DNA from 4 places in the Pullulanibacillus sp. KACC 23026 genome. Region 1 is predicted to be linked to each of the others. Evidence: riboswitches for the same ligand, from Rfam matches in the RefSeq annotation. Region 1 holds a riboswitch; each other region holds the start of a gene.
The links. A riboswitch is a leader RNA that binds a small molecule or an ion and turns the genes downstream of it on or off. The one in region 1 is predicted to bind cyclic di-GMP.
Positions count from the first base shown of each region.

Region 2: another riboswitch for cyclic di-GMP. It lies ahead of PU629_RS02385 (WxL domain-containing protein); the one in region 1 lies ahead of PU629_RS16935 (response regulator transcription factor).
Region 3: another riboswitch for cyclic di-GMP. It lies ahead of folE (GTP cyclohydrolase I FolE); the one in region 1 lies ahead of PU629_RS16935 (response regulator transcription factor).
Region 4: another riboswitch for cyclic di-GMP. It lies ahead of PU629_RS20655 (EAL domain-containing protein); the one in region 1 lies ahead of PU629_RS16935 (response regulator transcription factor).

Region 1 covers NZ_CP119107.1:3,651,271-3,656,899, reverse strand. The annotation lists gene PU629_RS16940 (hypothetical protein) at 733-1,266, opposite strand; cyclic di-GMP riboswitch class I at 1,656-1,739, shown strand; gene PU629_RS16935 (response regulator transcription factor) at 1,762-2,400, shown strand; gene PU629_RS16930 (5-methyltetrahydropteroyltriglutamate--homocysteine S-methyltransferase) at 2,495-3,619, opposite strand; gene PU629_RS16925 (acyl-CoA thioesterase) at 3,768-4,160, shown strand; gene PU629_RS16920 (branched-chain amino acid aminotransferase) at 4,214-5,299, opposite strand; gene PU629_RS16915 (exodeoxyribonuclease III) at 5,464-5,629, opposite strand, start outside.
Region 2 covers NZ_CP119107.1:528,646-534,274, reverse strand. The annotation lists gene PU629_RS02395 (nitric oxide synthase oxygenase) at 1-670, shown strand, start outside; gene PU629_RS02390 (hypothetical protein) at 1,004-1,936, shown strand; cyclic di-GMP riboswitch class I at 2,142-2,225, shown strand; gene PU629_RS02385 (WxL domain-containing protein) at 2,349-2,912, shown strand; gene PU629_RS02380 (WxL protein peptidoglycan domain-containing protein) at 3,059-4,114, shown strand; gene PU629_RS02375 (DUF4097 family beta strand repeat-containing protein) at 4,355-5,215, opposite strand; gene PU629_RS02370 (DUF1700 domain-containing protein) at 5,205-5,629, opposite strand, start outside.
Region 3 covers NZ_CP119107.1:4,440,700-4,446,328, reverse strand. The annotation lists gene PU629_RS20635 (DUF7125 family protein) at 1-67, shown strand, start outside; gene PU629_RS20630 (hypothetical protein) at 81-332, shown strand; gene PU629_RS20625 (LuxR C-terminal-related transcriptional regulator) at 317-2,398, shown strand; cyclic di-GMP riboswitch class I at 3,175-3,261, shown strand; gene folE (GTP cyclohydrolase I FolE) at 3,381-3,950, shown strand; gene PU629_RS20615 (6-carboxytetrahydropterin synthase) at 3,965-4,783, shown strand; gene PU629_RS20610 (SDR family oxidoreductase) at 4,790-5,482, shown strand; gene PU629_RS20605 (ATP-binding protein) at 5,495-5,629, shown strand, end outside.
Region 4 covers NZ_CP119107.1:4,450,204-4,455,832, reverse strand. The annotation lists gene PU629_RS20670 (DUF2309 domain-containing protein) at 1-900, shown strand, start outside; gene PU629_RS20665 (carbonic anhydrase) at 993-1,493, shown strand; gene PU629_RS20660 (hypothetical protein) at 2,182-2,433, shown strand; gene PU629_RS22675 (helix-turn-helix transcriptional regulator) at 2,415-2,570, shown strand; cyclic di-GMP riboswitch class I at 2,666-2,750, shown strand; gene PU629_RS20655 (EAL domain-containing protein) at 2,828-3,544, shown strand; gene PU629_RS20650 (PilZ domain-containing protein) at 3,548-4,087, shown strand; gene PU629_RS20645 (MutS-related protein) at 4,270-5,629, opposite strand, start outside.

The DNA.
Region 1 (5,629 bases):
CAAAAATCCTAAAAGGTCTACCAAAAATCTGAGAAGCTCCCACCCCGGCCTCATGCAGGAGCGCAAAATCCGAGAAGGTCGCCCATTTATCCCAGAAGGTCGAAAAAAAATCCAAGAAGGTTTGTCAAAAATCCTAAAAGGTCTACCAAAAATCTGAGAAGCTCCCACCCCGGCCTCATGCAGGAGCGCGAAATCCGAGAAGGTTGCCCATTTATCCGAGAAGGTCGCAAAAAAATCCAAGAAGGTTTGTCAAAAATCCTAAAAGGTCTACCAAAAATCTGAGAAGCTCCCACCCCGGCCTCATGCAGGAGCGCAAAATCCGAGAAGGTTGCCCATATATCCGAGAAGGTCGCAAAAAAATCCAAGAAGGTTTGTCAAAAATCCTAAAAGGTCTACCAAAAATCCGAGAAGCTCCCACCCCGGCCTCATGCAGGAGCGCGAAATCCGAGAAGGTTGGTCCAAAAATTACAAAAGGGCAGCCGAAAATCGCAGACTCACTCCCCACTTTTAAGCTATTTTAGTGCAATTTCCTAATTAAGGGGAAATTTTTCCACTCGTTTATCAACTCCGCTTTAGCGTCTCCTATTAAAGACAAAAGCTTGGGAAAAATCCCAAGCTTTTGTCTGTTAATTATAGATTTTCTCTCACATTATCGGAACGACTTATGGTTAGAATTCCATCCTCTAATTTGACAGTTGGAAGCCCCTTAAGAACTTCGATAGGGACGAATGATCAGGTCGTCTTGTCAGGGCTTGGCGAACTCGTTTGATTGGATAAAATGAAAGGGCTAAACGCTTCCTTCGCGGCTTCACATGTTTCTCGAAATCGCAGCCAATAGTCTTTGACTTCTGGAGAACTGTCTTTATTTATAGAGATCTCCAACCACTTTAACTCATCGGCAAGCCTGATCAAGGAGCCAATCCATAAGGTTTGATGATTGGCTTGGATCATAAAAGGTTCGTCAAAGCGAAATGGAAGATACAAGCCGTTGATATTAGGATGTAAGATGAGCTGCTGAAAGGTTGTTTTTTTCGTGAATTTAAGAATAAAAGGGAGTGAGCCGTCATTTTTTGCCGCTAATTTTTTTAACCCTTTTAGGTCTTTTTCCTCACCTAATTCAATCGAATCGATGGGTTTTGTCCAATTTAACTGCTCGCGAAAAGGAACCAGAAAGCCTAGACGCTGCATGTGGATTTCAAGTGTATGGAATAATGGATTTTCTTTTAAGTCTTCATCAATTATTGGTTTTATGTGTGCTGTAATCATTGAGTACTCCTTCTGTCTCTATTGTCTATTAATAGTATTCGTTTCTCGTTTTCTCAACATAGGGGTAGAAGAGTTACAATAAGATTTCAAAATGGCAACAAAATCGAGCCAAAATAGTTGCGAGTCATGCCTACTAATAGCTATCATTAAATTTATAGAAAAAAACCTACTTTTATAGAAAAAGAAGGTTTTGTCTTAGTAATATTAGGGTATAAAGTAAAGAGTTTTAACTTTTAAGAGGTTTCCTGCTGGATGGTTGCTTTTTCGACCAATGTTATATAGGAATTTGATAAGATCAAAAGTTTACAAAAACGAGTTATTTTATTACAATTGTAAGAGTTTGCTTGAATTAAGTTAACGAATAAGTTAAAGTTAAATTGTCACGAATAATTTGTAAATAGCAAACTTGATCGAAAGACAAGGACGCAAAACCACGGGCCTAAAACAGAAGTTATGGTAGCCGGGTTGCCAAATTCTTATATTCGGGTGATGAAGATGAAAAAGCATATTGTATTGGTGAAAGAAGAAAGTATATTAACGGATGGTATTGTCGGGACTCTTGAAGATGCTGGTTATACTGTTGTGACGCACAGTTCCAGTCAGAGGCATGTGATACTGTCTGAGCGAATTATTCATGCTAGTCTAGTTATCGTTGATTTGCAGACACATGTCGATATCCTTGAGATATTAAATATGTGTAAAAACTTTAATGTCAAAGCCGTTGTTTGGGCAGCCAATCGACAGAATGAGTTATTAAGAGAAGCGTTTAAGAAGAAATTAAGTGGCTATTTCTATAATGGAATGGACAAAGAAGAATTATTATACGCTTTAGAAGTCATTCTGAAGAACGATGGCATTTATATCAGTCCAACCATTGGTGAGATTCTCCTTAACAGTTATGTAGGCTTGATCGGCTGCGAAACCGATAAACCGGTGGACGTCCTTACTTTAAGAGAGTGGGATGTATTAGAGCTGATCTCTCAGGGTTGCAGTAATCATGAGATTGCATCACGTCTATACATAACGGATAAGACGGTAAAAAATCATGTGAGCAGTATTTTAACAAAACTGCAAGTAAAAGATCGCACAAGTGCGGCTGTTATGGCACTTAAAAATAACTGGATACCTGTGTAATCGTAATCGGGTAGCTGAAGGCCCTATTAAGTTTAATACGAGTAAAAAAAGACTGAGCCATTAAGGTTCAGTCTTTTTTGCTAGAGACTTTTGATTATTTCCAAACGTCTTGAGCAATGTTGATAACGTGGCTTAGCTTAGCCCACTGTTGCTCTTCGGTTAGACGGTTTCCTTCTTCTGTTGAGGCAAAACCGCATTGAGGGCTGAGACAGAGCTGGTCAAGACCCACATATTTAGAGGCGGCTTCAATACGACGCTTAATGTCGTCAGGGTTCTCTAACTCACCGAACTTAGACGTAATCAGGCCGAGAACAACCTGAAGACTTGGGCGATTGACAAAGCGAAGTGGTTCAAAACCACCTGAGCGCTCATCATCAAATTCAAGGAATAAGCCGTCAACATTAAGCTCACTAAAAATTGTTTCACTTGCCCCTTCGTAACCGCCTGAGCTCATAAAGGTCGATTGGAAATTCCCGCGGCAGATGTGCATGGTTATAACCATGTCATCCGGCTTCTTAGCGATTGCGTCATTGATTGCTTTTGCGTAGAGAGCACGGAGCTCAGCTGGTTCTTGTCCCATTGAACGGATTTTCTCAAGTCCACTCTCTGAGAAGAAAATCGCCCAGGAAGTGTCATCTAATTGGAGATAGCGGCAGCCTGCCTCATAAAAGGCTTGTATACCTTTTTGATAGGCAATGGCCAAGTCGTTTAATAAGAGGGCAGTATCTTGGTAAGGCTCATATTCTATTTTAGCTCGTGCGTGAAGCATATTAGGGCTTGGAATCGTCATTTTGGCTGTATGCTCACCTGCATGATCCTGAACAAAGCGGAAATCATCAAGCATCGGATGGTTGCCAAAATCAAGCTTGCCGGTAATCTTAACTCCGTGAGGCTTGCTTTCGGTTCCGTGAAATTTGAGGCCTTCATCCGGCTCATAACCCTCACAGCCGACTAAATTTTCAAGAAAATCAAAATGCCAATAGGCACGGCGAAATTCACCGTCTGTCACCGCTTTTAAACCAATCTCTTTTTGTTTTTCAATAACGCGTTTAATTTCACGATTTTCAATCTCACGAAGGTCTTGAAGAGAGATCTCGCCTGATGCCTTCTTTAAGCGTGCTTCTTTAATAGCCTGCGGACGAAGCAAACTTCCAACTTGGTCAGCGCGAAATGGCGCAATCGTTCTAATAAGGCTGTTCGCTGTATTGGAATGGGTCATTTTACTCCCGCCTTTCTTAAGTTCATTTATAGTAGAATAAAATCAGATGGATAATAGAAAGTCCTCTAATCATTTACTTTTTAACTTTAAACTAAAAAAATGTTGGCTTCAAGTGTTTTGATTTTTCTAAATAGAGAGGAGAGGAAGAATGAAAGTCTCACTGGAACTCATTGTTAGATCCACAGAGATCGATGTGAACGGCCATGTTAACAATGCTAAATATCTTGAATATCTTGAGTGGGGAAGAGAAGAGTGGTATGAGAAAGCAGGTTTGTCCTACCAAACCTTCCTTGAAATGGGAATCCAGACGGTTACTGTTAATATTAACATCAATTATAGGAAGGAATGCCGGCAAGGGGATGTTCTCGTGGTGACGACGATTCCTGAAAAAGTGGGCTGTACAAGCTATGTCCTTCGTCAAGAGATTTGGAATCAGGCTGACGAACTTTGTGCGGATGCCCTTGTAACAAGTGTGACAATGGATGAAGCGACGCGAAAAAGCCGTCCAGTCCCTGAACAGTTAAAAAGGCTATTCAATTAAAAGAATTTAAAAAGTGCAGGTGTCTCTTTGGACACCTGCATGTTTGGATTGGCTTAATAAACCTTTACGCTCGTAACGTCTAATGTCCAATCAAATGGGTCGGCAACTTTACCTGTTTGAATCCCTGTAATCGCATCATATAAGCGCTGGGAGAGCGGGCCAATTTTCTGGTCACCTACCGTAATAATGTCCCCGTTCCAATTCAATTCACCCACAGGAGAGATGACAGCAGCGGTCCCGGAACCGAAAACCTCCTCCAATTCACCGCGAGCATGAGCTTCGAAAACTTCTTTGATCGAAATGCGTGTCTCACGTACGGGTACGTTCCAATGCTTTAGCAAATCAATGACAGAATCCCGTGTCACGCCATCTAAAATACTTCCATTTAATTGAGGGGTGACGACTTCCCCGTTAATCTTAAAGAAGATATTCATGCTGCCGACTTCTTCAACGTATTTGTTTTCTTTGGCATCGAGCCAAAGGATTTGAGCATACCCTTTAGCGCTTGCGTCTTCCTGAGCTTTTAAGCTGGCCGCATAGTTTCCCGCCGTTTTAACATGTCCAACACCGCCAAGGACGGCTCTGACATAATGCTCTTCAACATAGATTTTGACAGGTGCTAGTTGATCCCCATAGTAAGCCCCGACTGGTGACAGGATGATAAGTAATTTGTACTCCCTGGCCGGTCTGACACCAAGATAAGGCTCTGTTGCAATAATAAAAGGACGGAGGTAGAGGGAGGTTCCATCACCGTTAGGCACCCAATCCTTTTCAATGGAGATAAGCTCCTTGAATGCTTTTAGCATCAGTTCCTCATCTACTTTTGGAATGCATAAGCGCTCACAGGATTTATTGAGACGAGTTATATTTTTGGTAGGGCGGAATAATTGAATGTGCCCATCCTTCGTTTTATAAGCTTTCAGACCTTCAAAGATGGCTTGCCCATAATGGAAGACCATAGAGGAGGGCTCTAATGTTAGAGGATGATAAGGGACAATCCGCGGGTCATGCCAACCGGCCTCTGCGGAATAATCCATCTCAAACATATAGTCGCTAAAAAATCTGCCAAAGCCTAATTCCTCAGAAGAAGGTTTTTGCTTTAATGACGTTGCTTCAACAAATTGAATGGAGTGATCCATTTTCAACACCTCTAATTTTTCTTTTTTCCTAGATATCAATTAAAAAATAATCACTTAAGTCAGGTCGATCAATCGGATACAGGCCTGCTTAAAAAAAGAGAATGACTAGGAGATAATTATCTAAGTATAAATAAAATGTTTCGAAAATTCAATCTGTATTTGTATCATTTTTGTGAAAAACTTGTTAAATATGATTGGAAATCCATTTCTAACTGGATGGGACAATGATCACTGCCTAGCACGTTGCAATGGATTTCTGCTTCTTTAATATAAGGGCTAACTCTTTCGGAAACTAAGAAGTAGTCGATCCGCCACCCGATGTTCCGCTCT
Region 2 (5,629 bases), 1.7 Mb from region 1:
AGATGGGATTATAGGGGATCCTCACTCCATTGCTTTTACAAAGGCTTGTATAGATTTAGGCTGGGAACCGAAGTTTGGGAAATTTGATGTCCTGCCATTAGTCATACAAATCAATAATAATCAGCCAAAATTAGCCGATATTCCAGAGGAGATTCTGCTTGAGGTCCAAATTCGGCATCCTTCTCTTAAAGGATTTGAAGAGTTACATTTAAAATGGTATGCCGTTCCTATTATTTCGGATATGAAACTTGAAATAGGCGGCATTACTTATACAGCTGCTCCTTTTAATGGCTGGTATATGGGGACGGAGATCGGCGCGAGAAACTTTGCTGATGAAAATCGGTATAATATGCTCCCGCCAGTCGGACGATTAATGGGGTTGGATTTTAAAAATAGTGCCTCTCTTTGGAAGGATAGGGCCCTTATAGAGCTTAATACGGCAGTTCTTTATTCTTATAAAGAAGATGGGGTTAGTATTGTCGATCACCATACGGCGGCACAACAGTTTAAAAAATTTGAGGAAAAGGAACGGGAAAGCGGAAGAGCGGTTACCGGCAATTGGACCTGGCTGATTCCCCCTTTATCCCCTGCAGCGACCCATATTTTTCATCAATCCTATAACAATGAAATGAAAACGCCTAACTACTTCCGCCAGCCTAAGCCCTATTAAATGAATTTCTGCAAATTATAATTGGAAAGAGCGGTTCCTTTGGGATCGCTTTTTTTACGCCTTCGGACAATTGCTTAACTGCATTTTTTATGAGGAAGTTCACCATTCGTCTTAAACTCGCTAAACGTTGGGGGTAGAGAGAATAGACTCAAAGCTTTTACCATGGAGTGGCAGGCATGATAAAATGGCGGCTTGGATTTGTCAGGATACGCATAAGCTCCTTGTCAAATATAACCAGATAATTTATTTCCTAACCAACACTAAATCGAGAGGAGCCCTTAACCTAATTACCAAGTTTTGCTAGAATAGAGAAAGGGGGGAGGAGTTTTAAAATTGAAATTTTTTATTTACACCGTTTTATCCGCTTATCTTTTCGTCACGTTGTCTGCTTGCGGCGCATCATCTGAAAAGGCTGTCACATCGCAACCATCAGGGCATGAATCATCCAGCCAAACGGATCAATCTGCAAAAACCAACCAATCATCGGGAGCTAGCCATCAGTCTACTGGGAAGTCTATGCAATCACCGAAATCGATTCAGCCCACGGGGGACGCCGCTACTGGCACAACAAGTACCAGCGAAAAGAAGGAAAGTGAAATTTTTTTTTACGGCCAATGGCAAATTAAGAAGGCAATCGCCTATGGGCCTGCGGGAACTTATAGCAGTAACGACATCCAGACCATAACAGGGAAACAATTGGTGCTTTCAAAGGATCAGGTCACTTGCTTTGGCGACAACTTTGAAGTGATGAAACATACGGCAACCCATCCTGTTTATACAAAGAAAGTGATCGCCAAAAGCACTTTTCCAACCAATTACCGAGTTAACTTTGAACAACTTGGAATTACGGGGGATTCGGTTACGGAGCTTGACGCCACTGACGCAAATGGACTTTGCCTCGTTTCATTTATTACTTCGGACAGCCAGAAACTCATTTTATATGGTGGCGGTACATTTTTCGAACTAGATAAAGTGACGAATCAGGCGTCTGATGAAGGCAGCCAAAATCAAGCGGCCATCGAAGAAGCCAATCAAAACAAAGCTGTTTCTTTAGTTAAAGATTATTTGCGAGATAAAAATGATCTGGTACAAGACAAGAATCATTTTGTGCTCTTCGAAGAAACGTACAATAACTACTATATTGTAAGATATTCTACATTAGTATCTGGTCACTCTTCGACCAATGGACGTTATGCAGTTGATCTTAGCCAAGGAAAGGTCACAGATATATCGGATGCTGCATCTCTCAGTGTTTTGGGGCAATAATGGAACATGGGGACGGTTCTGGTGTTTCACTGAAATTGTGGAACACCAGAACCGTCCCTGCGTTTCATAATGGCTAACCAAATTAAGGGAAATTTATTGGATAAATTTGATGTCTATTCTTTAGCTGGATTCCGTTGTAAGATTCTACTTGTGAGTGTTGAACGACAAAATTCGACATAGACAAAGAGAGTCTTAATCGTTCTCATTTCCGAAAAGGCAAAATCGTTGAAAGACGATGACGCAAAACCACAGACCTAATGTCTTAGACAATGGTGGCTGGGTTACCGAAGAATGGAAAGATTAAACTTTTATAAGTTTAATTCGATATTCTTCATTTTTATCAGTTAGAAGGATTTTAGCTTTTGGACAAAAATCTTATCTCAAAACGATTAAAAAGGGGAAATCGATAAATATGAAGATCTCATCTAGAAAGTTCTTATCCACTGTTTCTGCATTAGCACTTGTATGTACAGTTTTTATTGGCAGTAAATCTGCCTTTGCAGCAAGCACCACGATTACTGGGGGAGACCTTGGCGTAACAACCGACCCTACTGTTGGGGATTTTTCATCCGTCACCTTGGACGGATCAGTTCAAACAACTACTGCCAGCATGGGTAGCCTTACAGTAACTGATGCAAGAGGTACGGGAGCTGGTTGGAATGTTGTGGTTTCAGCTACTCCGTTTAAAACTTCTGATAGCTCGCACACACTCCCAACAGATTCTCTTAGCCTAGCATCACCAACAGAAGTAACGCCTGGAACAGGTTCCAGCGATGCTTCAACGGTTACAAAGAAAAATGGTACCATTGATAATTCTGCAGGTCTTAAGCTCTTAAGTGCAGCTGTTGATGGTGGAATGGGCACTTATACCGTTAGTTTTCCGGATAATGCCTTGACACTAACCCTTAATCCAAAAGATGTGTATGCTGGAACTTATACCTCCACAGTCGCTGTTACTGTTACAACAGGACCATGATTCATTTAAGATAGAATTTTAACCATGCCTTTTATAGGTATGGTTTTTTTATTGTCTTTTTTATTAGTTTCGACTTAGGCCATTCATTTATGTACATATTAATTAAAAAGTAGAACTTGGTTAAGATAAAGAATCAGGGGTGATTCATGATGAAAGCAGCGCGGCTACTTCTCTCTTTTTGGCTTTTTTGTTTGATAGTCACAGGATTCATTCATGGGAAAGCGATGGCTCAGGATTCCACAATCCCCTTAACCATTGGACCGGTCTATCCTAAAAACCAAAATCCGCAAACAAAAGGCTACTTTGACCTATCCGTCCATGCCAATACTAAACAAACGCTAAGCGTAAAAATAACCAATAATCAGGATAGGCCTGTTAAAATTAGCATCGCACCTGCTAATGCCTTTACGAATCCTACTGGTGGAATGATGTACAAGCAGAATTTAGACTCATCCGATGCTGTCCTTTTACCTGATGCTATTAAGATGGCCAACTATTTGAAAGTTGAAAAAAGTGTAACGGTCCCGCCTTCCTCTTCAGTTGTGGTTCCGATTCAACTCACTGTTCCCGATACAGGTGGACAAAACCTGCTTGGAGGCATCCTCTTTACTATTCCAGGAACTCAAACCCAAACCAAACAACAAGCGGGTAAAGGAAAGGCTAATTTTGTTATCAAAACAGAGACCGTCTTTGCAGTTGCGGTTCAATTAAATTTGCCTAATAAGACAGCGTCTCATTTCGTGGTTGGAAATGCAGGCTTTGCACCGAATAAAGGGACAGCCTATATTGAGATGGCAAATGATTCTCAAAAAATTCAAGATGGTGTGACGGGGACCTATACCGTTTCAACTAACAACGGAAAGAAGCTCTTTAGTGGTCAATTTGGCCCGTTCAACATGGCTCCAAAATCAAAAATCAGATATCCCATTCAATGGCAAAATAAAACACTGAATCATGGGAATTACCTCATTCATCTTAATGGAAAAGTTGGAGATACCACTCTAAAGGCGACCAAAAAGTTTACCATCGGCAGTAATGAAGTCAAACAGTATGCCCAAAAATATAATCCTCCTCAAGCGGCAACAGGCAATAAAGGCCAGCCGATGTGGGTATGGATTGGCGTGGCCCTTCTTTTTGTGATTATTGTCGTTCTTGTTGGGATGATCGTGTTCCTTATGGGGAGAGCCAAGAGGAAATCTTAGAATGACTGGAAAAATAGGTGGATCGCCCCCACACTAGAAGAGGGAGCTATCAATTAAAAACCATATAAAAATGGGCTGTAATGGACTCTATGTCCGTTACAGCCCTTCGCCCGAGTTTGCCTGCTCCCATGACAGTCTGTTAGTAGCCTAAACAGAAGAACACTGAAACACCAGAACCGTCCCCGCGTTTCTGCGTTCCAATGAACCAAAAGAACCGTCCCCGCGTTCCACACCCGCGGTTCATTTTTGGACTGAGATGCTGCCGTTATGTGAGGTGAGTTGGATGCTATTTTTTCCTTTTCCTATAACGGCGTTCCCCGTGTATTTATTTAGGATATTGATTTTTCCGTTGTCGACAGAAACATTGAATTGAACATTTGTGGGGTCTTTTTCGGTTTTAATTGTAATTCTTCCATTATCCGTCGTAAAATCGATAGTTCGATCAAGGTCTTTTGTGATCAAAGAGATGCTGCCGTTATGCGATTCTCCTTCTAGCTTTCCATCAACATGGTCGAGATTCAGTCTTCCATTATCCGTTTTTAACTGAACCGATTGTGCTTTGATGTTGGTTAAGTTCATCAGCCCATTGTTGGACTCCGCCGTCATCGTTTGGGTATGGCTGTCTCTTATGAAAACACGCCCATTGTCAGTGTGGATCTCGGCATGTGTGGTGTTTAGACTTTCGGCTGTGACGTATCCATTGTCACTCTTAACGCCTACTGACTCGTACTGCTTTTCTGGTAAATAAATAGCCAAAGTCAAGGGTCTCAAGGCTGTAAAATCGAAGTTGAACCAGCTAAGCTGTTTTTCATTGTAGGTCACTCTGAGCGTTTTCCCTTTTACATTCGTTGTTAGTAGCCTTTTGATGTTAGCTGACACTTTTCCTTCCAGCGTTACTTTGATGTTCTTATCTTTTGAAGGATAGATGTTCACACGCGCATTATCGGTGTCGATCATAACATTTGAGATCGTGTTATTAGAAATCACCTTTTTGTCTGAAACGGGTACGGGGTCAGTCGAATGAAAGCTAGCGAGACTGCCTACAATCCCAATTACGATAAGGATTCCTGCGAAGATCGAAAGCCTCTTTTTATTTTTCATGCTTTAAACCACCTTTAACTAATGAGACATTGAAATTTAAGTAACCAATAAGCCCTCTTATCGCAAGCTTCGTTACAATAAGCATACCGATAAGAACAAAATAACCAATTCCGCAACAGGCTAAGGAAATAAATAGATTAAAGAGTAAAAATGAACTTGGATATAAGATGGCATCCACCATGACGATTAGCGGTGACACAACAAGGAATGCCCCTGCTGCCCAACCTGAAAAAATGATGGCAGCTATGCCAATGGCAGGCCCGAGAACAATCACTAAATTGAAAAAGCCTAATCCAATGACAGCCCAAAATGCCCGAAAAACATTCCCAACGGTAGCACTCGCGGTTACTTTTTCAAGGTGATAATCCGCCAAAAGCTCTTTAGCGATTTGCTCTGGAGAACCTAAGGAAGCCG
Region 3 (5,629 bases), 790 kb from region 1:
TGGGTTTGTTTCTGAACCCCTTCTTGTGGAAACGATTTCGGAGAAACCACTTATCCAATTGGTTTAAGGAGCGAGATTATATGACAGATATATCGTTATTATTACAAGTGGAATGCACCTATTTTTTTGAAGAAAATCCTTTTGCAATGGAAACATTAGAAAGTCTAGCAAGTCGATTAGGACGATCGACTGAACATCTGAAGCCAATAATAAATAGTTTAGTTGCCTTATCGATATTAACTGAAATTGAATCTGGAAATGATTCTATATATAGATATAATCAACCGAATATTTTAAGTGAAAAGCTGGATGACAAATGGAAAACGCACTAGACAGTATTCAACAAGTGCAAGATGTGTTTGCTTCTAATTGCAAGCTAGCCATAATATTACTAGACCTTAAAGGAAATCCAGTCACTTCTTTTTCAGGAGAAAACAGCTTGGCAAAAATGGTCCAAAGTAACCATTCCTTATATTATGAATGGATAAAAAGTGCAGTGGGGTCTAGCGTTTTAGACACGTTTCCTGGCCTAAAGATTGTACTTTCTCCAGTAAGTATAAGGGGTGAGATTAAGTATTATTTATGGGCGGGTGTTATCATAGAAACGGAATCCCGCTCGGACCTTTATAAATATATAAGACAAAAAGTCACGCAACCATCAATTTGGGAAAACGCAATTGAGGAAGTTCCGGAGACAACGAGCGAAGAAAAGAAGCGAATTGTAAGTAGAATTTTAGAATTATCTGAGGTCATAAGTAAGCTCTTAGAGAATGATCAAAAGAAAACAGAAGACATTCAACTGATTAGAAGTGTACAAAATGTGCTTGAACTTGCTGCACAGGAAAAAAAAGATACGGTCTCTGAAATATTAAATGAGTTTTTGAACTTAGATTCTGATCTTGATTTTGTAGGCCTTGCTAAAAAAAATAACGATAACGAATGTGTGATCTCTTTAGTGACGGGACACATAGATTATCAATCATTAGTAGGAACAAATTTTTTAGTTGGGGAAGGTTTTTTAGGTCAAGTGTTGGTTAGCGGAATAGCCGGTTATTGGGAGCAGATTGATATTGATCCTAGAGGGAAACTGTTTAAAGTTAACGATATCAAACCTCAATCACTTGTTTGTTACCCAATCACTGTTGATAATAGTATCACAGGTGTATTATTTGGTGTCTCTTTTAAAAAAGGTAAACTTGGACAATCTATTCTAAGTATCGGTCAAGTCATAACGGATATAATCAGTTCATATCTGTTCAATAGGATAACAAGAGAAAAATTTAGGTACCAGCTTCAGAAATTGAATGCCTTAATAGAAATAAGTCAACTGTTATCCCGCATTCAAGATGTTAAGAAAATTGCTCTAATGCTTGTTGATATGAGCATGAATATTATGCAAGTCAGCTTTTCTTCACTTACTCTGTTCGATCTCGATTCTAATTCGGGAGAGGTTAGAATTGTCTCGAGGGGATTAACAAAGGACCAAAGTGAAAAGTATGGAAAGCAGGTATTAAGGAGATACAACCAATTAAAAGATGAAGGGGGAAATTTATCAAAGGCTTCTCCTGTTATTCGCGTCTCAGATTGGGGAGAAACCATTATAGAATGTCCTGTATATAGCCAAAAGCTTTATGGTGTATTAAGTGTTTCTCAGAATCTTAATAATGAGGATCACTTAACATTCTTGTCTTCTCTAGCAACCATCGGTGCACTGGCTATTAATAGGACAAATCATACAAAAGTGGAGATTCAACATTCAATAGCACTTTTACATGAAAGTGTAGGGTATTGGGATCCTCAGAGTTATGAGTTCACAACAAAATTAAAAAAACTCGCTCATTTGTTTTTGGATTACTTGGAAATGTCTTTGAAGGAAAGAGAAGATATTGAATATGCTTGTTTATTATCTTCGTATACGCCTGAATTTGTAGCAAATGTACTACCTGATCATTCATCGGTATATAAAATTTTGCAAGACTTTGTTGAAATAACGAATTATCCCAAATATAATCGATATGGTCAAAGATTCGACCTTGGAGGGCAACTGCTTGCACTATTATCTAACCATCTGAAAGATCATGAGTTGGATTCCATAGATAATCCTATTGATCCGTTATTGAGTGAAAAGTTTAGAAAATTCATCCTTAGAGAGCGTGCGTTAGATCAAACTATTTCCACTAAAGATCTTGAGTTCCAAATTGATAAATTATCAAATCGAGAAAATGAAGTCCTTATGCTAGTAGTGAAAGGGTTGAATAATAAACAACTGGCTTCCCAGTTATTTATTAGTGAACATACCGTTAAAAATCATATTACAAATATTTTCCAGAAGGTTAATGTAAAAGATAGGGCGGGTCTAATTGCTTATTTTTATAAACAAAAAATGGAGGATCTTTGACTTATACTAAAAAAGCCTCTTTCTGCTTAATAAAGTGGAGAGAGGCTTTTTGTTTTGGATTTAATAGGAAGATAATCCTATATATCAGTAGGACTAAAGATAGGATTAACAAGGGATATTTATTTTGGATATAGATTGAGACAATAGACGTATAAATAGGCAGAAAGAAAGGGAAATTTATCAGCATGGTTAAGACATAGTTAAAATGTATAAATTTCTTTCAGGATCATCCATTTGGATGTATCTCGTTTAAAGATTTGTGTCTTAGACTTGATGTGGGTATTGAAGACTTTGTAGACTGTATCCATAATTGGGTCCAGCGATCTATCCTAAAAAAAGAAGTCGCAGATGGATTATTAAAGTATCGATATAATATCCCGGAGATAGTCTATTTTAATATGAAAGAGTAAACTCCTAGGTCATCAATTGGATTAAACGGGGCATATTTCCTTAAGCATGATTAAAGATGTTAGAAAAGCCACGATGTTTTCAAAGGTCAGACAGAACAATACCGTATATGAAAACTCCAGGTAATTAGTTTAGATGACTTTGGAACGGGTTTCAGTTCATTGTTCTATTTAAAAGAATTTCCTATTGTACGGTGAATGAGAAAGATGCAACTATTGCGAGAGCCATTATAGCAATGGGGAAGCATTTATAGGAGGAAGCAAAGACTTAATTTATTTATTTAATCATGCCTCTTCCACAAACTACCAACAAAATTATATAAAGTTTTCATGGTTATATGTCGATAAAAACATTATAAAAAATTATTCCTTCGATAATGGCAAACTTACTGAAAGGTAAGGACGCAAAGCTGCGGGTCTAAGGCTTTTATAAGCTATGACAGTCGGGTTACCGAAAAGGGTGTTGGGTATCTTCATAGAATAGTTATCCTTTATTGCAATAACTATTCTATAATTTTAAAAAATCCACCAATCCTTTTTGGTGGATTTTTTATTTAAATATGGGGGATCTAAAAATGACTGTTGAATTAAAAAAGGACTTAATAGAAGAACATATCAAAGAAATTTTATCCTTAATTGGTGAAAACCCTGATAGAGATGGTTTACTTGATACGCCAAAGCGTGTTGCCCAAATGTACAGGGAGGTATTTGCGGGTGTAGGCGTTGCTCCTGAAACGGCACTCACTACGACATTTGAAGAAAACTATGATGGGTTGATTGTTGTCAAAGATATTAATTACTATACGTTTTGCGAGCATCACCTCATTCCCTTTTTTGGAAAAGCTCATATAGGTTATATCCCAAAGGGCAGAGTGGTTGGACTAAGTAAATTTGCAAGATTAGTTGAACTTGTTTCCAAACGGCCACAAGTTCAAGAACGAATGACAACGCAAATTGCGGATGCTATTATGAATGTTTTGCAACCAGAAGGTGTCATCGTAAGTGTTGAAGGTCAGCATCTATGTATGTGTGCCCGCGGCGTTAAAAAAACTGGGAGTGCAACTGTCACAACCATAAAGAGAGGGGTCTTGAAAACTGACTCCACTTTCGTACAGGAATTTGAGAATGCTCTTAAAAGAGATTAATAGGAGGGACTTTCATGATTTACCTCTCTAGGAAGATGATATTCTCGGCTGCTCACTCTTACTCCATCAGTGAATGGAGTGAGGAGAAAAACAGACTCGTTTTCGGTCCATGTAGCCATTTGAATGGACACGGTCACGATTACACACTAGAAGTCATGGTAAAAGGAAGATTAGATTCGAATTCAGGAATTGTGGTTAACATCACTGATATTCAAAAAATAATGAATGAATTAGTTGAAAAAGAATTGGATGGGAAGTTCTTAAATAAAGAGAATGCCTATTTTAAAGAGCATATTCCGACGACTGAGAATCTGGTCACTTATATATGGAATGAATTGGAATATCAATTTTCTAATTGTGACCTACACAAAATTACATTAAGGGAAAATGACTTTCTGTATTCAGAAAAGGAGAGCTTGCCTATGGTGCATCTTACAAGAAAATATCACTTTAGTACAGCACATCGTTTACATAGTGATTTGTTAAGTGAGGAAGAAAACATAGAGATTTTTGGTAAATGTAATAATCCATATGGACATGGCCACAACTACTACCTTGAGGTAACAGTTAGTGGAAAGCCGGATCCTATCACGGGAATGGTAACCGATCTCGGACAACTTGACAAAATTGTGGAAAACAATGTTTTGAAAAAATTTGACCATAAACATCTAAATTTAGATACTGACGAATTTAAACACTTAAATCCTACTTCGGAAAATGTTGCAGTTGTCATTTGGGATTTATTAAAGGGTGATCTTGATCAACTTTATAAAATTGGACTCTATGAAACTGAAAAAAACTACTTTGAGTATTACGGAACGGATAGGGAGTAGTTCATTATGAATAATGAAAATCAGTTAACGATCGCTATAACTGGATCAAGTAAAGGAATAGGAAAAGCAACAGCTGAACTGCTTAGGAGAGATACAGTTAATCTTGTGTTAGGTAGCCGTAGCAACAAAGAAGTGGAAACCAATCAGAGTCTTGAACTGTCTCTAGACGTGTCTGATGAAAATTCAGTCACAAACTTTTATCAAAGGGCTACTCAAAAATTTGGAACGATTGACATCCTAATTAACTGCGCTGGACTAGGGGAATTTGAAAATGTGCTAGATTCTTCTACCAAAGCCTTCGATGACATGTTAGCAGTGAATTTACGTGGTACTTATCTCACATGTAAATACTTTGGGAAACACATGGTCGAAAATGGAAAAGGTTTAATTCTTAATCTTATTTCAATTGCAGGGACAACTGCACTACCTGGATGTGGAGGCTATTCAGCCTCAAAGTTTGGTGCGTTGGGTTTAACGAGAGTCTTGCAAGCGGAGCTAAGAACTAGGGGTGTTCAAGTAACCGCGATTCTCCCTGGGGCAGTAAAGAGTGATTTTTGGGATGAGATTGAACCAAAGCCAGATTTCTCAAAAATGATTCCTGCAGAAACAGTTGCTCAACACTTGATTAATATAATTAATCAGCCACTAGGAGCCTTTATTGATGAGATCACACTAATGCCACCTCTAGGAATTCTTTAAGGAGGATTTTTAATGAGGCGGTTCCTAAATCTTTTAAAAGAAAAACCAAAAGTTCCACTAAAAGAAGATCCAATATCTGCTCCGTCTCTACCAGATAATATTTCTTATGACGAATTGATTTATAGGACCAAGAGAGGTTTTTTAGCT
Region 4 (5,629 bases), 800 kb from region 1:
GTAATCTGTGGGCATGGAAGCCAAAGCCTAAATAACCCGTATGCAGCGTCTCTTGAATGTGGGGCCTGCGGTGGAGCGGCAGGTGGATTCAACGCACGGGTTTTAGCGACTTTGTGCAACTTGCAGGAGGTAAGAGAGAAACTTTCAGTGGAAGGGATAAAAATCCCAGAGGAAACGGTTTTTGTTGCAGCTGAGCACCAAACGACGGTGGACGAATTAAAGTGGATTTATGTTCCAAAACTTTCAAATCAAGCTCAAGACGCGTTTGAACGCATCAAGGCCGTATTACCTAAAGTGAGCCATGATGCTAATGAAGAACGTCTAGCTCAATTACCTAATATCAAATCTCATCTCAAAGACCCGACAGAGGAAGCTCATCGTTTTGCAGAAGATTGGAGTGAGATTCGTCCCGAATGGGGATTGGCTCGTAATGCTGCTTTTATAATTGGCAAGCGGCAACTAACTAAGGATTGCCATTTGGAAGGGCGAGTGTTTCTTCATAATTATGATTGGGAACAGGATCAAAACGGAAATCTTCTTTCTAATATTATCGCTGGACCAGGAACAGTAGCACAGTGGATTAATCTGCAGTATTACGCCTCAACTGTTGCCCCCCATTATTATGGGAGCGGGAATAAAAGGACGCAAACCGTGACGGCAGGTCTTGGTGTTATGCAGGGGACTGCTAGTGATTTGTTAACTGGCTTGCCTTGGCAATCTGTTATGGAATCCGATTATAAGGTCTATCATGCTCCTCTTCGATTACTTATTGTCATTCAAGCGCCTAGAGAATATGTGGAGCGTTTATTAAAGAAAGATGTTGCTTTCCATCAAAAAGTTAAAAATGGATGGATTAGACTTGCAAGTATTGATTCAGAAGGATGTTGGGAAAACTGGTAGTGGTTAAATTAAAGGTCTATCAATTTAGTTTTCTATTTTTATTTGTATAAATTAAAGCATCATAAATTATTTTATAAGAGGGGTTGTACGTTATGGATATAAATAAAAACAACAAAAAAGTTTTATTTTTGACAGACATAGAACCTAGAATAGAGCCATTCCTCCAACAAGAGATGAATATTGAACTTGAAAACATGCTGATTTTACAAAGCTACGGCTCTGTTATCTCCAATCCTTATGGAGATATTATGAGATCGATTATAATGGCTATTTATCAGGAAGATGTTCAAGAAGTAGTTGTAGTTGGTACAGAAGGCAAGAGGAACGTTTCACCCGATCTAAAAAGTCTTCTTGATTCAGAAAGTGAACAAATGAAGGAAAAACTAAGAACGATGGATTATCTTTTTGAACATTGCATGCCTGAATTTATGGATGGAACTTTAAAAGAATGGATCGAAAAAGGAGAGCAGGATGTTGCTGAGATTGTCCAAAAGAGTATTGAGATGATTCGCCAGCATCCATTAGTACCATCGTATGTTAAGATTAATGGTTTAATAGTGAATAAAAATAGAGAGTTTTCAACGATCAACTAATTGCGAATGTAATAAAGAGATACAGATTCAATAAAAAACAGGAGCACTTTAGAAACTGCCAATATCCTCCGTGGAGTGTCGTGTGTTGCTACATACACGTTGGACACGTTGAGTGAGTAGACATGGTTCTATCTCTAATGCTAAATCTAACATTGGTTTTGAAAAGCCCTTTCAGAATTTAACTGAGGGGGCCTTTTCTCATGTTCAGAGGTAATGATTTCCCCTATAACAAGATCAAGATGTAAACATTTTACAAATGCATTGAAGTTAAAAAAGAAACTGTACGTCAAGACGCTACGAGTTGGAAATTTGAAAATCCTTGCTGCACCGTGTTTTTAGGACATAACATGCAAATTATTACAGATGATCACTCTATGGGGGAGCCTCCTTGATATATAGGTTTTTTGAGCAGTCTACTAACCAAATGCTAACGGGATGTAAATAAATGAGCTTTCTCTTGAGTTGACTCAACAGTGTATAGATTAGTTAAGCTTTATCAAGACCGATACAAATTTTATCTGCCTCAATAGATTGAAAATTGTCGAAAAATAGTAGCTTGGTACTGTAAAGTAGTAAACCATGACTACTTCCTTTATAAAGTATTAACCATTATTATTAAAAAAGATAATAAATAATGGTAAATATTTCAGGTAACAGATGTTTTGGTCTAATATGGGGGAATGGTTTATTGGATACTATTTTAGGAATAACGCTCTCGGATAAGGAGAAGGAGTTGATCTTATCATGTATGAAATACACGTTAGAACAAGATAAGGAAAACGTTTTCCTTACTGAAGAAAAAAGAAGGCTGTTAAGTTATTTAATAAATGAATTCTCAAGTTTAGCCGCAACCCGTGAGAATAATAATAAAGATAGTATAAAAAATAGTGTAAAAAAAAACTTTCAGCTAGGGAATTTGAAATCTATAGTTATGTTTTAACTGGCTTATCTAATAAAGAGATCGCTGAAGTAACGAAGATATCACCTAATACAGTTAAAATACATCTGAATAGTATTTATAAAAAATTGGGTGTAGTTAATAGGTGGGAACTCATAACAAATTTTACCAATATATAAAAAGGTTGTCATAAATACCAAAACGTTTGTTTATTGAAAAAACTTAGTTATCCAATAAATTTCATAAATAGGTTTTTTCTATAAATAAAAAACCTATACCGAAAAGGCAAACTTTTTCGAAAGGAAAGGACGCAAAGCCACGGGCCTAATGGAAACAACAATGGCAGCCGGGTTACCGAAGAAAGGAGCGCATTGTAGATGATTCTCTGATTAATTCGGGGAGTCCTCTTTTTTTATGGAGAGGTGAGGAGAATTTAATGTTAATCGATCATTTTATAAGGGAAGAACAGTTTTATCATCACTTTCAACCTATTTATGATATTGAAAATTGGTACTTAATTGGTAGAGAAGTCTTGCTAAGATCCAATGAATTCTCAAATCCAGAAATACCATTTTGTCTTGCCAAACAAAAAGAAAAGCTTTATGAATTGGATTCGCGGTCCATCCATAAAGCTATCAGTACCTACCATATGGCAGGATACTCAAAAAGAGAAGGTAAGTTATTTGTAAATGTCTATCCGTCGACCATATCAAATGGGGATTTCCCCTCTTTCATTATTAATATAATGAATGAATTTAATGTGTCAAGGCACCAAATAGTACTAGAGTTAACCGAAACAGAGAAAATAAAGGACTTAAAACAATTCCAAAAGATAATAAATTTATTGAGAAAGTCAGGGATTTTAATTGCGCTTGATGATATCGGCAAAGGAATTGAAGATACCCAAAGAATAATCGAATTAAACCCAGATTTTATAAAATTAGATAAGTATTTTGCACATGATCTTTACATGTCAAAGAAGAAACAAGATTTTGTTAGATTCCTTCAAAATTATTGTGATGCGTATAAGACGTATCTCATATTAGAAGGGATAGAAACCCCTGTTGATTTGGCCTTTGCCAAGAGTTTTGGCATCAAATATGGTCAGGGGTATGCTTTGGGTAAGCCTGATGTTTTGGAAAAGACGGTATGAGTGATGATGAATGATATAGTGTGGATCGAAACCTTCATGTTGTTAATAATTGTTTTCCTTTTCCTGAAATCTGTAAAAAACAATCAAACTAAGAAAGCTGAAATAGCCCGTTTAAAGAATAAAATGAAAAAAGCTAAGACATCAAAAAATCCAATCAATATCCAGAAAAACAGAAGGAAATATCACCGGGTTTCAGTGAAGGATCTAACCTGCAAGCTTAAAATTATTGATTTTGGTCATCAGACTTTAAGGAAATTAAATAATAAGTCAATTAGTGGACAGATTTTAGATCTAAGTGTCGGTGGCTTAGGATTTTTATGCGAAGTTGATTTTCCTGTCACTGATCCAGTTTTAGTTGATATTAGCTTTACACTAAAAGAGGAAACTTATATCTATTCAGGAATTGTTGTTAGAAAAGAGGGCCATAAAGGAAGTAATAACTTGTTATATGGAATACAATTTACAAATATGGGTTTAAATGAAGAAGCTAAGTTAAACCAATTAGTGAATCATTTGGCGCGTTCAAAAAAAAGCATAAATTAACTAGACAGATTAAAAGGCCTCTAAACACATGATGTTTAAAGGTCTTTTGTTTTTCTATAAAGGGTTGTCACTCTAAAGCTAGTAAGGCAGGCAAAAGGATACGAAATTATTAGCCGGCTACTTCCATTGTTTAATTAAGAATTGCATTTGGGAATGTTTTTTCGAAGGTTAATGTTGTTTGATCAATTATGATAAAACGGGTAATTCACATGATTAAAGGTCATCCAGTTCCCATCTGCCTCAAAGGAATTAGCTAACTTAGAGGCCAGATTAATAATTTCTTTTGGATAGTGTAGTTGCTCTAATAATTTGATTCCATTTCTTGTATACGAAGGGCCTTTCTTTAATTTATAATCGAATGATATCGAGTTATTTTCAATTGTTTCACTGAAGTGATAGTGTTCATAGTAATCCTTTGTAATTTGTGTTAACTCTATATCGTGTGAAGCTGTAATACACAAATTATTCTTCTGGTAATTAATCCAATTTAAAATTGAAGCGGATGCAGATATTCGTTCTACTGTATTGGTCCCTTTTAAAATTTCATCAATAAATGTCATGCAAGACATACCTTGTTTAATGGTATCAATGATCCGTTTTAGTGATTTAATTTCAGCAATAAAGTAACTGTCACCTCCTAAGACATCATCACTTATTGCCATAGAAGTAAGAATGTGGGACGGTTTAATAAGGAACCCTTTTGCTAATACAGTATTAATGGTCTGTGCTAAAATGCAATTTATCGCAACGGCTTTAATAAAAGTAGATTTGCCTGAAGCATTGGAACCTGTAATTAGGATGTCTTTATCAATCTCAATATTATTTTTTACAGGGTGTTTAATTAGCGGATGATATAAGTCTGTCCCTTTAAGTTTCATTTCTTCAATAAATGTTGGTATGCAATGATCTGGGTATAAATTTCTAAAGTGTGTGATAGATATCGCCAAATCTAAATCACTTATTTCGTGCCATAAAGAAATATAACTTTCTTGATTATTTTTAATCGTTCTTAAAATGCGATTGTATGCGATGAAATCAAGTAAGAAAAAGATTCTTAAATAATCCACTATTAAATTTATCGAACTGTTATTTGAAGATAACACACTTCCCCAAAAGGATATTTTCTTTAGTTTCTTCAAACACAACTTTATTTTATCCCTTCTCCCACCAAATTCTTTATGTTGTATTTTTACTAGATGTTTTCCGCAATTAATAATGGACGTAATATAAGATAATGAATAAAAATTAGGCTGATACTCCCTTTTTTTAAAAAAATAGATACCACTGTTTATCATAACCAAACAAAAAAATGTAATAATGGCTGCTTTTAAGTTAACAAAAACTAGTACTAGAGGCGTGATGGACAAAAGACTTAAAAGGATATAAAGATAAGTATGTTTCATAAATTTATCCGTAATTTGGTAAAGGAAAGAAGAAGTATCGGTAAACGACTTCTTCCCTAATGCCATTAACTTTAATTCAATTTCTTCTCGCAATGCTCTTGTTTCAAAGAGCGCTCTGATAAAGGGCTCCTTTTCATTA